Linked DNA regions of Tunturibacter psychrotolerans. The protein of the gene in region 2 binds, or shares a complex with, the protein of the main gene of each other region. Links are inferred from orthologs where the notes say so. Each region holds a gene or a part of one and is shown on either strand. Other genes may lie near its edges.

Region 1 (5,804 bases), 2.2 Mb from region 2 along the record:
TTCCAGGGAAGCTTTCGTCACTTCGAGCAACTTCGTCGTCTCCGCACTGACCTTGCCGATAGGGTAGGTCACGGCAGCGTCGGAGTAGTAGCCGTCGATAATGACGCCGCAGTCGATCGAAAGAATATCGCCTTCGGCGAGAATCCGCTTGGCGTTGGGCATGCCGTGGACCACTTCGTTATTGACCGAAGTGCACAGAGCGGCAGGAAAGCCGTGATATCCCTTGAAGGCCGCTATCGCGCCCAGCTCCGCAATCTTTTTGACGGCAATCTCTTCGAGATCCATCGTCGAAGCGCCGGCGACAACATGGGGCGCAATCGCGTTGTGGACCTGGCGAAGAGCTTTACCGGAGATCCGCATCTTCTCGATCTCCTGCGCCGTTTTGATCATGATAGCCATAGTGCAGTTCGTCTCAAGTGTTACTGGTTTGGCGCCTGGCGAAGCCGATGGAGAGCGGCATTAATTCCAGCCGTGACCTCTTCCACCGGACGATCCCCATCCACGATCTCGAAGCGGCCCTGCTTGCGATAGTGCTCAACCACAGGCGCGGTCTGCGCTTCGAAGGTCTTCATCCGTTCCGTAAAGACAGCTTCGGAGTCGTCAGGACGCTGGATCAGGGCCGAGCCATCAACATCACAGATGCCAGCAACCTTCGGAGGATTCGAGTAGATGTTGTAGATGCGGCCTGCAGGAGAAATACGGCGACCGGTGATGCGATGAAGCAACTGCTCGTATTCGACCACAATGCTGATCGCGACGACAGGCAGAGTGCTGGTATCCGTGGAAAGCTGCGCATCCAGCCAGTTCGCCTGATTCAAAGTCCGCGGAAAACCGTCTAGAATAAAGCCGCGCAGCGTATCGGGCTGCTTCAGCCTGTCTGCGACCATCTGGTTCACGAGGTCGTCGGAGACAAGCGTGCCCTGATCGACGAGCGCCTTGGCTGCTTTGCCGAGCTCCGTTCCCTTCGAGATGTTGGCGCGGAGAATGTCGCCAGTCGAGACTTGAGGGATGCCGTAGGCAGCCATCAAAGCCTTCGCCTGCGTTCCCTTGCCAACGCCCGGGGCGCCTAAAAGGAGTACTGGCCCAGGCAGAAAGTTCTTGTCTGCCGGGGCCGTCTCGGGCTCAGATACGATGCTTGTCGTCAATGCGATAACTTCCTACCAGCTCTTGCGGCCACGGATGCGGCCACTCTTGGGAGTGAAGCCGTCATAGTGACGCATGATGAGCTGCGATTCGATCTGCTGGACGGTATCCATGGCCACGCCTACAACGATCAGCAAGCTGGTGCCACCGAAGTAGAAGTTGACGCCAAGACCGTTGGTCATCCAGGTTGGCAGGTGGTCGAAGACAGAGCCAATCAGCCAGATGTGGTTGAAGTGAATTCCGCTGATCAGCAACTGCGGAATGATGGTGATGATGATCAGATAAAGCGCGCCGACCAGGGTGATGCGGGTCAGCACATCATTGATAAAGTCGGCCGTGCGCTTGCCTGGACGAATGCCGGGGATAAAGCCGCCGTATTTTCGCATGTTATCGGCGATGTCGTCGGGCCGAAAGACAATCGAGATGTAGAAGTAGGCGAAGAAGATGATCGCCACCATCTGCAGCAACTCGTACCACGGTTCACCCGGTGCAAGAGCACGCAGGATCGGGCCAAAGAACGAAGAGTCCTGCAGAGAGTATCCGAAGATGTGAGCGCCGGAGAAGAGCAAAGGCGCCGACAGAATCGAGCTCGCAAAGATAACCGGCATCACGCCGCCTGAGTTCACTTTGAGCGGAAGGTGCGTGGACTGGCCACCCATCATCTTGCGCCCAACAATGCGCTTGGCGTATTGGACCGGAATACGACGTTCGGAACGCTCCACGAAAACGATGAAGGCGACCACCGCGATCATGCCGACAACCAGGAGAACAACCGCGATCGGTGTGAGCGCTCCCCATGCGTTATCGCGAACCTTCTCGTACAGATTCTCGATCCCCTTGGGCAGGCCAACAACGATACCGGCGAAGATCAGCAAGCTCATACCGTTGCCGATGCCGCGCTCGGTGATCTGCTCGCCCAGCCACATGATGAAGGCGGTGCCGGATGTCAACGTGATGACGCAGAGCGGAATGAACGCAGCGCGGGAGATCGTGACCATCGACTGACCTGTGCTCGTGTTGGTTAGCGTCAGAGCGATAGCAAACGACTGCACGATACCAAGCAGGACCGTGACGTAGCGGGTCCATTGAGTAATCTTGCGACGACCGAGTTCGCCTTCCTTCTGCAGCTTCGCAAGCGGCTCATAGATAACCGTCAGCAGCTGGAAGATGATCGAAGCCGTGATGTACGGCATGATCCCGAGGGCGAAGACTGTGAGCTTCCGGAGGTTTCCACCCGAGAAGAGATCGACGAGGCCGAGTGCGGAGCCAGAGTTCTGATTGAAGAACTGCGCGAGCATGTCGGCGTTGATACCGGGGGTTGGAATATGCGAGCCGAGGCGGTATACGGCCAGCATGCCAAGCGTGAAGAGCACACGCTTGCGGAGATCAGGAATTTTGAAGATGTTTGCGATTTTCTCGAACATCGGGTGCAGGAACCTCGGGGTAAAACTGGTGATCTGGTGAAACGGCGATGCGAGGGCGTGTGCCCTCGCCTGCCAATCATTCTAAATGCTGCTTAGCCGATGAGGATGGCCTTGCCGCCGGCCTTTTCGATCGCTTCCTGCGCAGTCTTCGAAAACTTGTGTGCGTGAACCGTCACGGCGGTCTTGATCTCGCCGTTATTCAACACTTTGAGCAAAGCACCCTTCTTGCGGAGGAGGCCAAGTTCAATAATCTTATCGAGTGTGAACTCGGTGACATTCTCGGCAGCGACGATCTCGGCGACACGATCGAGTCCAAGGACCTGGTACTCAACGCGGAAGATGTTGGTAAAGCCGCGCTTCGGCAAACGGCGGTGAAGGGGCATCTGGCCGCCTTCAAAACCACGCATCAAGGAAGAACCAGAGCGAGAACCCTGACCCTTGTGTCCACGGGTCGAGGTCTTACCCATGCCCGAACCCATACCACGGCCGACACGCTTCTTGTTTTCGTTAGCCTTCTTGGGGGCGCGGAGATTGGAGAGATTACGAATTGCCATTGTTTCCTCGCTTAACGCCGACGAAGCAGCTTCTGCTCTTCGCCGACTCGCATATAGATTTGCCCTGACGGGTTTGGTGCGGTTATGCCGGATCGTGACTAGTCGACGACGCGGACCAGATGTGGAACCTTTGCGACCATGCCACGGATGGATGGTGTGTCTTCCCGCTCGACGATCTGGTTCAGACGGGTAAAGCCGAGGCCCTTGATCACGAGCTTGTGCTTGACTGGGGTGCAGATCTTGGAACGGAAGTACTGCAGCTTAATTTTGGCAGTTGCGTTGGTATCAGCCATGAGAGAGCTCCTTGAATCTTGTTAGAGCAGAGGCAAGAGCTTAGAGCTCTTCCACTGCCTTACCGCGCAGGGCGGCGACTTCGGCCTTGTTGCGAAGCTGGATGAGAGCGTCGAACGTAGCCTTGATGACGTTGTGTGGGTTCGCCGAGCCGAGGCTCTTGGTCAGCACGTTCTGTACACCAGCGGCGGTCATCACAGCGCGAACCGTCTTGCCGGCAATGACGCCTGTACCTTCGGGAGCTGGCTTCAGCATCACCTGGCCGGCGCCGAAGTGGCCCAGAACCTGGTGAGGAATCGTGCTCTCGGTCAGATTGACCTTGTGCAAATTCTTCTTGGCCGACTCAATCCCCTTGCGGATCGCCTGGGGAACTTCCTTAGCTTTGCCCGAGCCGTAGCCAACTACGCCTTCCGCCGGGTCGCCGATGACGACCAGCGCGGCAAAGGACATATTCTTACCGCCCTTAACGACCTTGGTGACGCGGTTGATCGAAACGACTTCGTCCTTCAGGTTGAGGCGGTTCGCATCGATTTTTTTCTTCATTGCCATAATGTCTTATCCAGCTTTCTGGCGGCCAATCAGGGCGCCGTGGGAACCTTAGAAATCGAGACCCGCTTCACGGGCTGCATCGGCGAGAGCCTTCACACGGCCGTGATACAGATAGCCGCCACGATCAAACACAATCTTCTTGATGCCCTTTTCCTTGGCACGCTCGGCGATCAGCTTGCCGACTTCAGCAGCTGCGGCGATGTTACCGCCGTACTTCTTCTCTTCGGTCTTCTTGCCCATCGAAGAGGCAGAGGCGATGGTGACTCCGTTGAGATCGTCAATGAGCTGCGTGTAGATGTGGTTGAGCGAGCGATAGACGTTGAGGCGCGGACGCTCGGCAGTACCAGACATCTTCTCGCGGATGCGGGTGTGAACGCGCTGGCGGATCACATTACGCTGACGTGGATTGATCATGATTGACTTTCCTTCCTAATAGCGTACTCAGAGTGCTGAGGACGTTCGGTTGTTGAAACGACATTGATTGGCTGCGTAAGGAGTCAATCAAGACTTACTCCTCACGCAGCGCAGATTACTTCGCTCCGGTCTTTCCGACCTTCTTCTTCAGCTTCTCGCCGGTGTAGCGCACGCCCTTGTTCTTGTAAGGATCAGGCTTGCGGAGCGAACGCATGTCCGCAGCAATTTGGCCTACCTTCTGCCGGTCGATGCCGGATACAGTGAGGTGGGTCTGCTTCGCATCGATTTCAACCGAGATGCCAGTCGGCAACGGAAACTCGATGGGGTGAGAGTAGCCCAGGGTGAAGACCACCATGTTCTTACCCTTCAGCTCGGCGCGGTATCCGATACCGACGATGTCGATTTCCTTGTTCCAGCCAGTGGTGACGCCGGTAACCGCGTTGAAGACCAGCGCGCGGGCGAGGCCGTGAAACGCCGCCTGCTTATCAGTCTGACGCTCGGTGACCAGGTGGCCATCCTTCTGGACGAGGGTGATGCCGCCAGGCAGCATCGCGGTGACTTTGCCCTTGGGTCCTTCGACCAGAACGGTGTTGCCATTCTCGCTGACCGTGTACTTGACGCCGGCGGGTAGAGCGATCGGCTTCTTACCAATACGTGACATAACGAATCCCTTTTAGTGGCTTGCGAGTCGCGACAACATTTTGTGCTGATCGTTCCACTGCAGCCGAGAAAACTTTTCTGTCTCGTCATCGCAAAGATGACGAGAACCTATTCCGAACTACCAGACTTCGCAGAGAATTTCGCCGCCAACGCCTTCGCGACGCGCCTGGCGACCGGTCATGACACCCTTAGGGGTCGTCATGATGGAGATACCTAGACCACCCTGAACGCGACGGATCTCGTCACGTCCAAGATACACACGGCAACCAGGACGGGACACACGCTGCAGATCGCGGATGACAGCCTCGTTGTTCGGGCCGTACTTCAAGTAAACACGGAGAACCTTCATGCCATTCTCTTCGGTCGGCTTGTAGTTCGCGATATAACCCTCTTCTTTGAGAATGCGGGCAATCTCGGCCTTGAGCTTGGATGCGGGGACGTCGAGCTTCTGGTGACGCGCACGGATGGAGTTACGGATGCGTGTCAAAAAGTCTGCTACTGGATCAGTGAGGTTCATTCATTCTCCTTCATCCCCCGTTCGCTCACGAGTGTCTCTCGCGAGAACCTGCGGGGATGTCTGTTTCGGGTGATACGTCCAGACTTCTGCACCATAAGCTGACGCCCTGATGAGGTCTCTGGAGTAAGTGCGCGGCTGAGCCGCACACGAATCTCTTTATTCTACCAGCTCGACTTCACAACGCCCGGAATTTCTCCCTTAAGGGCGAGCGAACGGAAGCAGAGACGGCATACGCCGAACTTGCGAAGGAAC
Region 2 (6,588 bases):
GTTGGGCAGTCAAAGTAAAGATATGGGCAAGCTGGCCATCGCCTTTCTTCCGAACGAGCTTTGGATCCATGAGGGCGACAACATTACCTGGACCTCTGGCAGCGGTGAGATTCATACGGTGTCCTTCCTGATAGCTGGACAGGCGTACACCAATTTCAATGTGGGCTGTCCGGGGTTCTCGCCCAGTGGCACGAGTTTCGATGGCTCGAAGTGCGTCAGCGCCCCGCCGTTGGTGGAGGGACAAAATTTTACCGTGAGCTTTCCTAAACCTGGCAACTATAGCCTTGTCTGTCTGGTGCACCCGCACATGACTGGAGTGATCCACGTCCTCGCGGCGTCTGCGACTTTACCGCACGATCAGGCCTTCTATGACGCGCAGGGGGCGGAACAGCGGAAGAGTCTGCTGAACGATACCGATAAGCAGAGGGACATGGACGACATGCTGTCGGCGCACGTGCTGGCAAACAAGAACGGCGTGACTGCGGGCATTGGAGAGATGACCGTGACCGGCGCTGGATTTGAGTCGCTTTCCGTTGTGCGCTTTCTAAAGGGAACGATTGAAATTCACAAGGGAGACACGATCGAGTGGACCAATCTCGACCCGGCGTTGCCGCATACAATCACCTTCGGAGTGGAGCCGGCGAATCCCGTTCCTCCTTCCGGCAATGTGCCTTTGACTCTGGATGCGGACGGCGTATTGCATGCAACGATCAATTCGCAAGGGGACAACGTGCATTCGGGCCTTATTCTTGCGTCGCCGGAAAACCAGGTTGGCGTGCCACAGTCTCCTCCGGGCAACACGCGTTTCCGCATTACCTTCACGGAGGCGGGGACGTACAAATACATATGCGCGCTGCACGATGAGCTTGGCATGGTTGGCAAGGTGATTGTTCGGCCCTATTAGTCAATGACAAAGGGGCGGCGTCTATAGGCGTCGCCCCGAACCCCGCGAGGTTGCGGCAGAGAGCCGCGTCCTGGCGTCGGTTGGCACTTTTGTTGGTAGCGACAGAACTGCTATAGACTTACGCGGTGGCTCCGTGGCACTTTTTGTACTTCTTGCCGGAGCCGCAGGGGCACTCGTCGTTGCGGCCGACCTTTTCGCCAGCGTGACGAGGGCCGGTGCCGTTGGTTTCGGCAGAGGCTGAGCCTACGGAGCGGGCCTGCTCTAGTTCGCGTTGTTTCTTCTTTTGAAATTCGCGTTCGAGTGCATCGATAGTGGTGGAGGGAGCGCGGTTGGGTGGCGGTGCCGGTGCGTTTTGACGCGCGGCCGGAGCGTTGGTGTGTTGCGGTGGGCCGGATGGAGGAAGCGCGTTTTGGGGAGAGGCCGAGGCTAGCTGTTGCTGGGCTTGTTGGGCCTGGGCTAGAGCCTGCGCGTGGGCTTGTGCTTGTGCTAGCTGCTCGGCGGATTCGATGGGGGTGCCGTCGGGGCCGATGATCTGCATGCGGAAGAGGTGGCGTGCGGTGTCTTCCTGGAAGCGCATCATCATGCCTTCGAACATCTCGAAGGACTCTTTCTTGTAGGCGACGAGTGGATCTTGTTGGGCGTAACCGCGGAGGCCGATGCCTTCCTTGAGGTGATCCATTGCGAGGAGGTGATCCTTCCAGAGACCATCGAGGACCGAGAGCATGACGATGCGCTCGTGGTAGCGCATGGCTTCGGCGCCGAGGATCTGCTCCTTTATGTCGTAGCGGGCTCGAAGATTCTGGAAGATGGCTTCGCCTAGCTCGTGGCGATTGAGTGCGGTCGCGTCGATTTCTTTTTCGAGATGAGCGCCGAAGACGTCGTAGATCTGCGAGAAGAGAGGCTCGAGCTTCCACTCGTCGGCGTGGACCTTTTCGGGGGCGTTCTCGTCGAGGACGCTGGAGAGGATGGTGGAGGTGTAGTCGTCGGTGATGAGCTGCTTCTGATCGACGCCTTCCATGAGCTGGCGGCGAAGGCCGTAGACGGCTTCGCGCTGCTTGTTCATGACGTCGTCGTACTCGAGGACGTGTTTGCGGGATTCGAAGTTTTGAGTTTCGACGGCCTTCTGCGCGGCTTCGATGCGGCGGGAGATCATGCCGGATTCGATGGGGACGCCCTCTTCCATGCCGAGACGCTGGAGAAGCGTGGAGACCCACTCGCGGGCGAAGATGCGCATGAGGTCGTCTTCGAGCGAGAGGAAGAAGCGGGAGGAGCCGGGATCGCCTTGACGGCCGGCGCGTCCGCGAAGCTGATTGTCGACGCGGCGGGATTCGTGGCGTTCGGTGCCGAGGATGTGGAGGCCGCCTGCGCTGATGACGGATTCGTGCTCGGTTTTGGCTGCGCCATCGTGGGCGGCGGTGGCGGCGTCCCATGCGGCTTGTGTTGTTTCGAATTCCTGGCCGGTGTAGTAGAAGCGGACCATACCGGGGCCGGCTACGGGATTGATTGCGCCTTCGGCTGCGCTGACGGCGCGGGCTTGTTGTTTGCGGACGAGGTCTTGACGGGCCATGAACTCGGCGTTGCCGCCGAGGAGGATGTCGGTACCGCGGCCTGCCATGTTGGTGGCGATGGTGACCATGCCGAGACGACCGGCCTGGGCTACGATTTCGGCTTCTTTTTCGTGGAACTTTGCGTTGAGGACTACGTGGCGAACGCCTTTGCGTTTGAGGATCTCGGAGAGCAGCTCGGATTTTTCGATCGACGTGGTGCCGACGAGGACGGGCTGTTTTTCGCCGTGTAGACGGGCGATCTCGTCGGCTACGGCGAAGTATTTCTCCTTCGCGGTGCGGTAGACGACGTCGGGGTTTTCGATGCGGAGCATCTTGCGGTTGGTTGGGGTGACGACGATGTCGAGCTTGTAGATCTTGTCGAACTCCGCGGCTTCGGTCTCGGCCGTACCGGTCATGCCGCTGAGCTTTTTGTACATGCGGAAGTAATTTTGGAAGGTGATGGTGGCGAGCGTCTGGTCTTCCTTGCGGATGGCGACGCCTTCCTTGGCTTCGACGGCCTGGTGGAGTCCGTCGGACCAGCGGCGGCCGGGCATGAGACGGCCAGTAAATTCGTCGACGATGATGACCTCGCCCTCTTTGACGACGTACTCTACGTCGCGCTTGTAGAGGGAGTGGGCCTTGATGGCGACTTCGACGTGGTGCTTGAGGTCCCAGTTCTCGGGGTCTGCGATGTTGCCGATGCCGAGGAGGCCTTCGATCTTCTCCCAGCCCTCGTCGGTGACGGTGATGGAGCGGGTTTTTTCGTCAACGACGTAGTCGCCGGACCAGGTTTTGGTTTCGAGGGATTCGATGAGTTCGCCGAGCTCGAGCTTGGGGATGATGATGTTGACGCGGGCGTACTTGTCGGTGGTTTGGTCGGTGGGGCCGGAGATGATGAGCGGGGTGCGGGCTTCATCGATGAGGATGGAGTCGACTTCGTCGACGATGCAGTAATAGTGGCCGCGCTGAACCTGATCCTTGAGCTCGAACTTCATGTTGTCGCGGAGGTAGTCGAAGCCGAACTCGTTGTTGGTGCCGTAGGTGATGTCGGAGGCGTAGGCGTCGCGGCGCTGCTGGTCGTCGAGATCGTGGACGATGACGCCGACGGTGAGGCCGAGGAAACCGTAGATCTTGCCCATCCATTCGGCGTCGCGTTTGGCGAGGTAGTCGTTGACGGTGACTACGTGGACGCCGCGACCAGCGAGGGCGTTGAGGTAGCAGGGGAGGGTGGCGACGAGGGTTTTTCCTTCGCCGGTTTTCATCTCGGCAATCTTGCCGGAGTGGAGGACGATGCCGCCCAGGAGCTGGACGTCAAAGTGGCGCATGCCTACGGCGCGCTTGCCGGCTTCGCGGACGACGGCGAAGGCTTCGGGCAGGATGGCGGTGAGGGCTTCCTTTTCGGCGGCGTAACGCTCGTCGGCGTTCTCTGGGGTGTCGGCGATGTGGGAGATGGCCGCGGCGATGCGCTGGCGGAACTCGGCGGTCTTGTTGCGCAGAGCCTCGTCGGAGAGCGCCTGAATGGTCGGCTCGAGCGCGTTTATCTGCGCGACGGTAGGCTGGATGCGCTTGACGGCGCGTTCGTTACTGGTGCCAAAGACTTTTGCAATGACTGAGTTGAGCAAAACGATATCCTTCGGGGCGCATTTTGTCCCAAATACTAGTGTAAATGGTGCGGGAGGGTCGTGGGCTAACGGCTTGGCTGGCCGTTATTTACGCGGGAGAGAGTCGGGGCGCGGTTTAGGATTTCGAGCGCACGTAGACTGGGTCGCGTTTGAGGTAGGCAAAGCGGTATTTGGCGTCTTGTCCTGAGGGCGCGCAGAGATGGCCGGTGAAGGGGGCGTGGAGGACGTCGGTGCCGAAGGAGATCGCGACGAAGGCCGGGGAGTAACACTGGCTGTTGTCGTAGACTTCGCCGGAGACCCAGTGCAATTCGCCGGTGGCCTCGGCGTTCGCAGGGATGGCTACGGGGAGGATGATGGGGCCGGGGTGCATTCCGGGTGGGGATTCGAGGGAGATGGGAAGTTTGGTGTGAGAGGCGTCTTCGAAGACTAGCGCGGGCTGGCCGGAGACGGTGCAGGTTTGAGCACCGATGTTGCGTAGGACCAGGAGGGTGCCGGACTGCGACATACCGTCGAAGTTGCCGCCTTCGCTGTCGAAGGAGAGCGAAAGCTGCGCGGCGGTGCAGGCCAGCAGGGTCGACGCGGATTGCAGCGGGGTCGCGCTCGCGGAAGAGGCGAGGATGAGCACCACTGCGACTACTACATAGACCGCGTTCGAGGCTGGTTTGGTCACTGCGAGAATTTTAGTCTTTCTTTGCTGATCTGTTGAGATGTTTTCGTTGCGGTTGTATGCGGATGTTTATTTCGCTTGGTTGTCGGGCTCGAGGAAGCTGTATTCCTGTACGCAGCCTGGGAAAGTCGTTTGAACAGGTGCCTTCGGAGAGGGTAGCACTGATGATGTTTCGCGATGGTGAGAAGCGGAGGCACGATGTAAGCTGGCTTGTCAGTGCGGCTTTGGTTCAGGTGGAGCTTCTATGTTGAGTTACGCGCAGAGTAGCATGCTGGTGGTTGTGGCGATGCTGGTGTCAGTGTTCATGGTGCTGGTGCTCAACTGGGTGTGGCCGATTCCGAATCGTAAGCTTATCAACGATGTGACGGGATGGCAGCTGGGGATTCTGGGAACGACGTATGGCGTGATTCTGGGGTTCATGCTGTACACGGTGTGGATTGACTTTCGCGCGGCGGAGATCAATGCGGCGCAGGAGGCCAGCTCGCTGTTGAGTGTGACGCGGATTGCGTCGGCATTGCCGGCCGAGGAGCGGGAGGAGTTTCGAACGCTGGGGATGAAGTATGCCGATGCGGTGGTGCATCAGGAGTGGCCGGCGATGCAGCGCCAAGAGGAGAGTCGCGCTGGAGAGATGATCGAGGTAGATATGTGGAAGCTGCTTGCGGTGGTGAAGAACGACGCGAGTACGTCGAACAGTGTGGACCATCTGACCCAGGAGCTGAGTCAGCTTTCGGAGAGGCGGGGCTTGCGGGAGGAGCAGCTTCGAGTGCGGTTGCCGGTTGTGTTGTGGATTTTGCTGCTGGCGGGCGGAGGAGCGACGGTGCTGTCTTCGTGCATCCTGGGGAACGACAATAAATGGCTCCACTACTGCCAGGTGCTGGCGCTGACGTTTGTGGTTGCGGTGACGCTAACGGCGATTGCGGATCTGGCGAGACCGTTTGAGGGCTCGGTGACGGTGAGCCCGATTGCGTTTGAGCGCGTGCAGACGATCATGCAGCTGGATGCGCCACGGTAGCTGGAGTCACGTTCTGCGAAGGACGAGGAGCGTCATGTCGTCGACCTGGGGAGTTCCGGAGGCAAAGGAGTGGAGTGAAAAAAGGATGTCCTGTACGGCGGCCGCGGCGGAAGGCGAGTTTTGTTCGAGGACTGCGGCGAGGAGGCCCTGCTCTTCCCATTCGACACCGCGAGAGTTGATGGCTTCGGTGATGCCGTCGGTGTAGATGGTGAGGGTGTCGCCAGGGTTGAAGGCGAGGGTCTGCTCTTCGTAGGTAGCATCGGGGAGCAGGCCGAGGACAGGGCCGCCGCATTCGAGCCTGGTGACCTCGCTGTCGTTGAGCAGCAGAGGCGGATTGTGACCGGCGTTGACGTAGGTGAGGGTCTGCGCTGTGGGATCGTAGACGAAGAAGACGAGTGTGGCGTAGCGGCTGGCCGCGGAGGCTTCGTAGAGGAGGCGGTTGAGGTCTTCGATGACGGCGGTGACTGGGTCTTCGCGGTGATTGATCATGAGGCTGCGAAGCGAGGCGCGGAGGGTGGCCATGAGCAGGGCGGACGCAATGCCTTTGCCGCTGACGTCTGCGACGACACAGCAGAGGAGACCTTTCCAGGTGATGAAGAGGTCGTAATAATCGCCGCCGACCTCATCGGCGCTTTTATAAGTAGCTGCGGAGTCGATGCCGGGAACGGCGGGGAGAGACTGGGGCAAGAGTCGCTCCTGGACCTCGCGGGCGAGATCGAGTTCGCGGGTGACTTTGGCACGGTTGACGGCCTCTTCGCTGAGAGATTTTACGTGGCGGGCGGTCTCGAGACCGCGGCCCATCTGCTGGCTGAGTTCGCGGAGGAAGCGAAGCTCGT

The links.
Region 1: the proteins of secA (region 2) and secY are in contact, whole or in part, in a crystal structure (PDB 3DIN), measured with the Thermotoga maritima proteins. The link is inferred for Tunturibacter psychrotolerans from one-to-one orthologs. Residues at the interface, in WP_004082002.1 of Thermotoga maritima: Glu261, Ala262, Arg263, Lys300, Ala301, Arg302, Thr303, Ile304, Ile305, Leu323, Tyr324, Asp325, Pro326, Val329, Ser330, Tyr333, Ile336, Lys340, Phe345, Val349, Glu363, Phe364, Tyr374, Ser375, Gly376, Gly377, Glu393, Ile395, Thr482, Ser483; in WP_004081795.1 of Thermotoga maritima: Glu108, Gly109, Glu110, Glu111, Ala236, Glu237, Arg238, Arg239, Ile240, Thr241, Ile242, Gln243, Tyr244, Ala245, Arg246, Arg247, Val248, Thr249, Gly250, Arg251, Arg252, Val253, Tyr254, Gly256, Ala257, Ser258, Thr259, Tyr260, Leu261, Pro262.

What each region holds. Positions count from the first base shown.
Region 1 is NZ_CP132942.1:1,805,740-1,811,543, reverse strand. What follows is about bases 363-3,164. They hold secY (preprotein translocase subunit SecY), read right to left. Parts: upstream 2,568-3,164; coding sequence 1,158-2,567; downstream 363-1,157. Other genes in these bases: rplO (50S ribosomal protein L15), read right to left, coding at 2,660-3,121; RBB77_RS07405 (adenylate kinase), read right to left, coding at 420-1,145; map (type I methionyl aminopeptidase), read right to left, coding at 363-399. In the rest of the region: more of map, read right to left, coding at 1-362; rpmD (50S ribosomal protein L30), read right to left, coding at 3,220-3,414; rpsE (30S ribosomal protein S5), read right to left, coding at 3,455-3,961; rplR (50S ribosomal protein L18), read right to left, coding at 4,010-4,375; rplF (50S ribosomal protein L6), read right to left, coding at 4,491-5,036; rpsH (30S ribosomal protein S8), read right to left, coding at 5,154-5,552; RBB77_RS07365 (type Z 30S ribosomal protein S14), read right to left, coding at 5,714-5,804. UniProt on the Escherichia coli protein: The central subunit of the protein translocation channel SecYEG. Consists of two halves formed by TMs 1-5 and 6-10.
Region 2 is NZ_CP132942.1:3,989,768-3,996,355, reverse strand. The notes cover bases 823-4,408. They hold secA (preprotein translocase subunit SecA), read right to left. Parts: upstream 4,074-4,408; coding sequence 1,023-4,073; downstream 823-1,022. Other genes in these bases: RBB77_RS16680 (DUF4232 domain-containing protein), read right to left, coding at 4,189-4,408; RBB77_RS16690 (cupredoxin domain-containing protein), read left to right, coding at 823-904. Outside these bases: more of RBB77_RS16690, read left to right, coding at 1-822; more of RBB77_RS16680, read right to left, coding at 4,409-4,743; RBB77_RS16675 (DUF4239 domain-containing protein), read left to right, coding at 4,985-5,752; RBB77_RS16670 (PP2C family protein-serine/threonine phosphatase), read right to left, coding at 5,759-6,588. UniProt on the Escherichia coli protein: Required for protein export, interacts with the SecYEG preprotein conducting channel.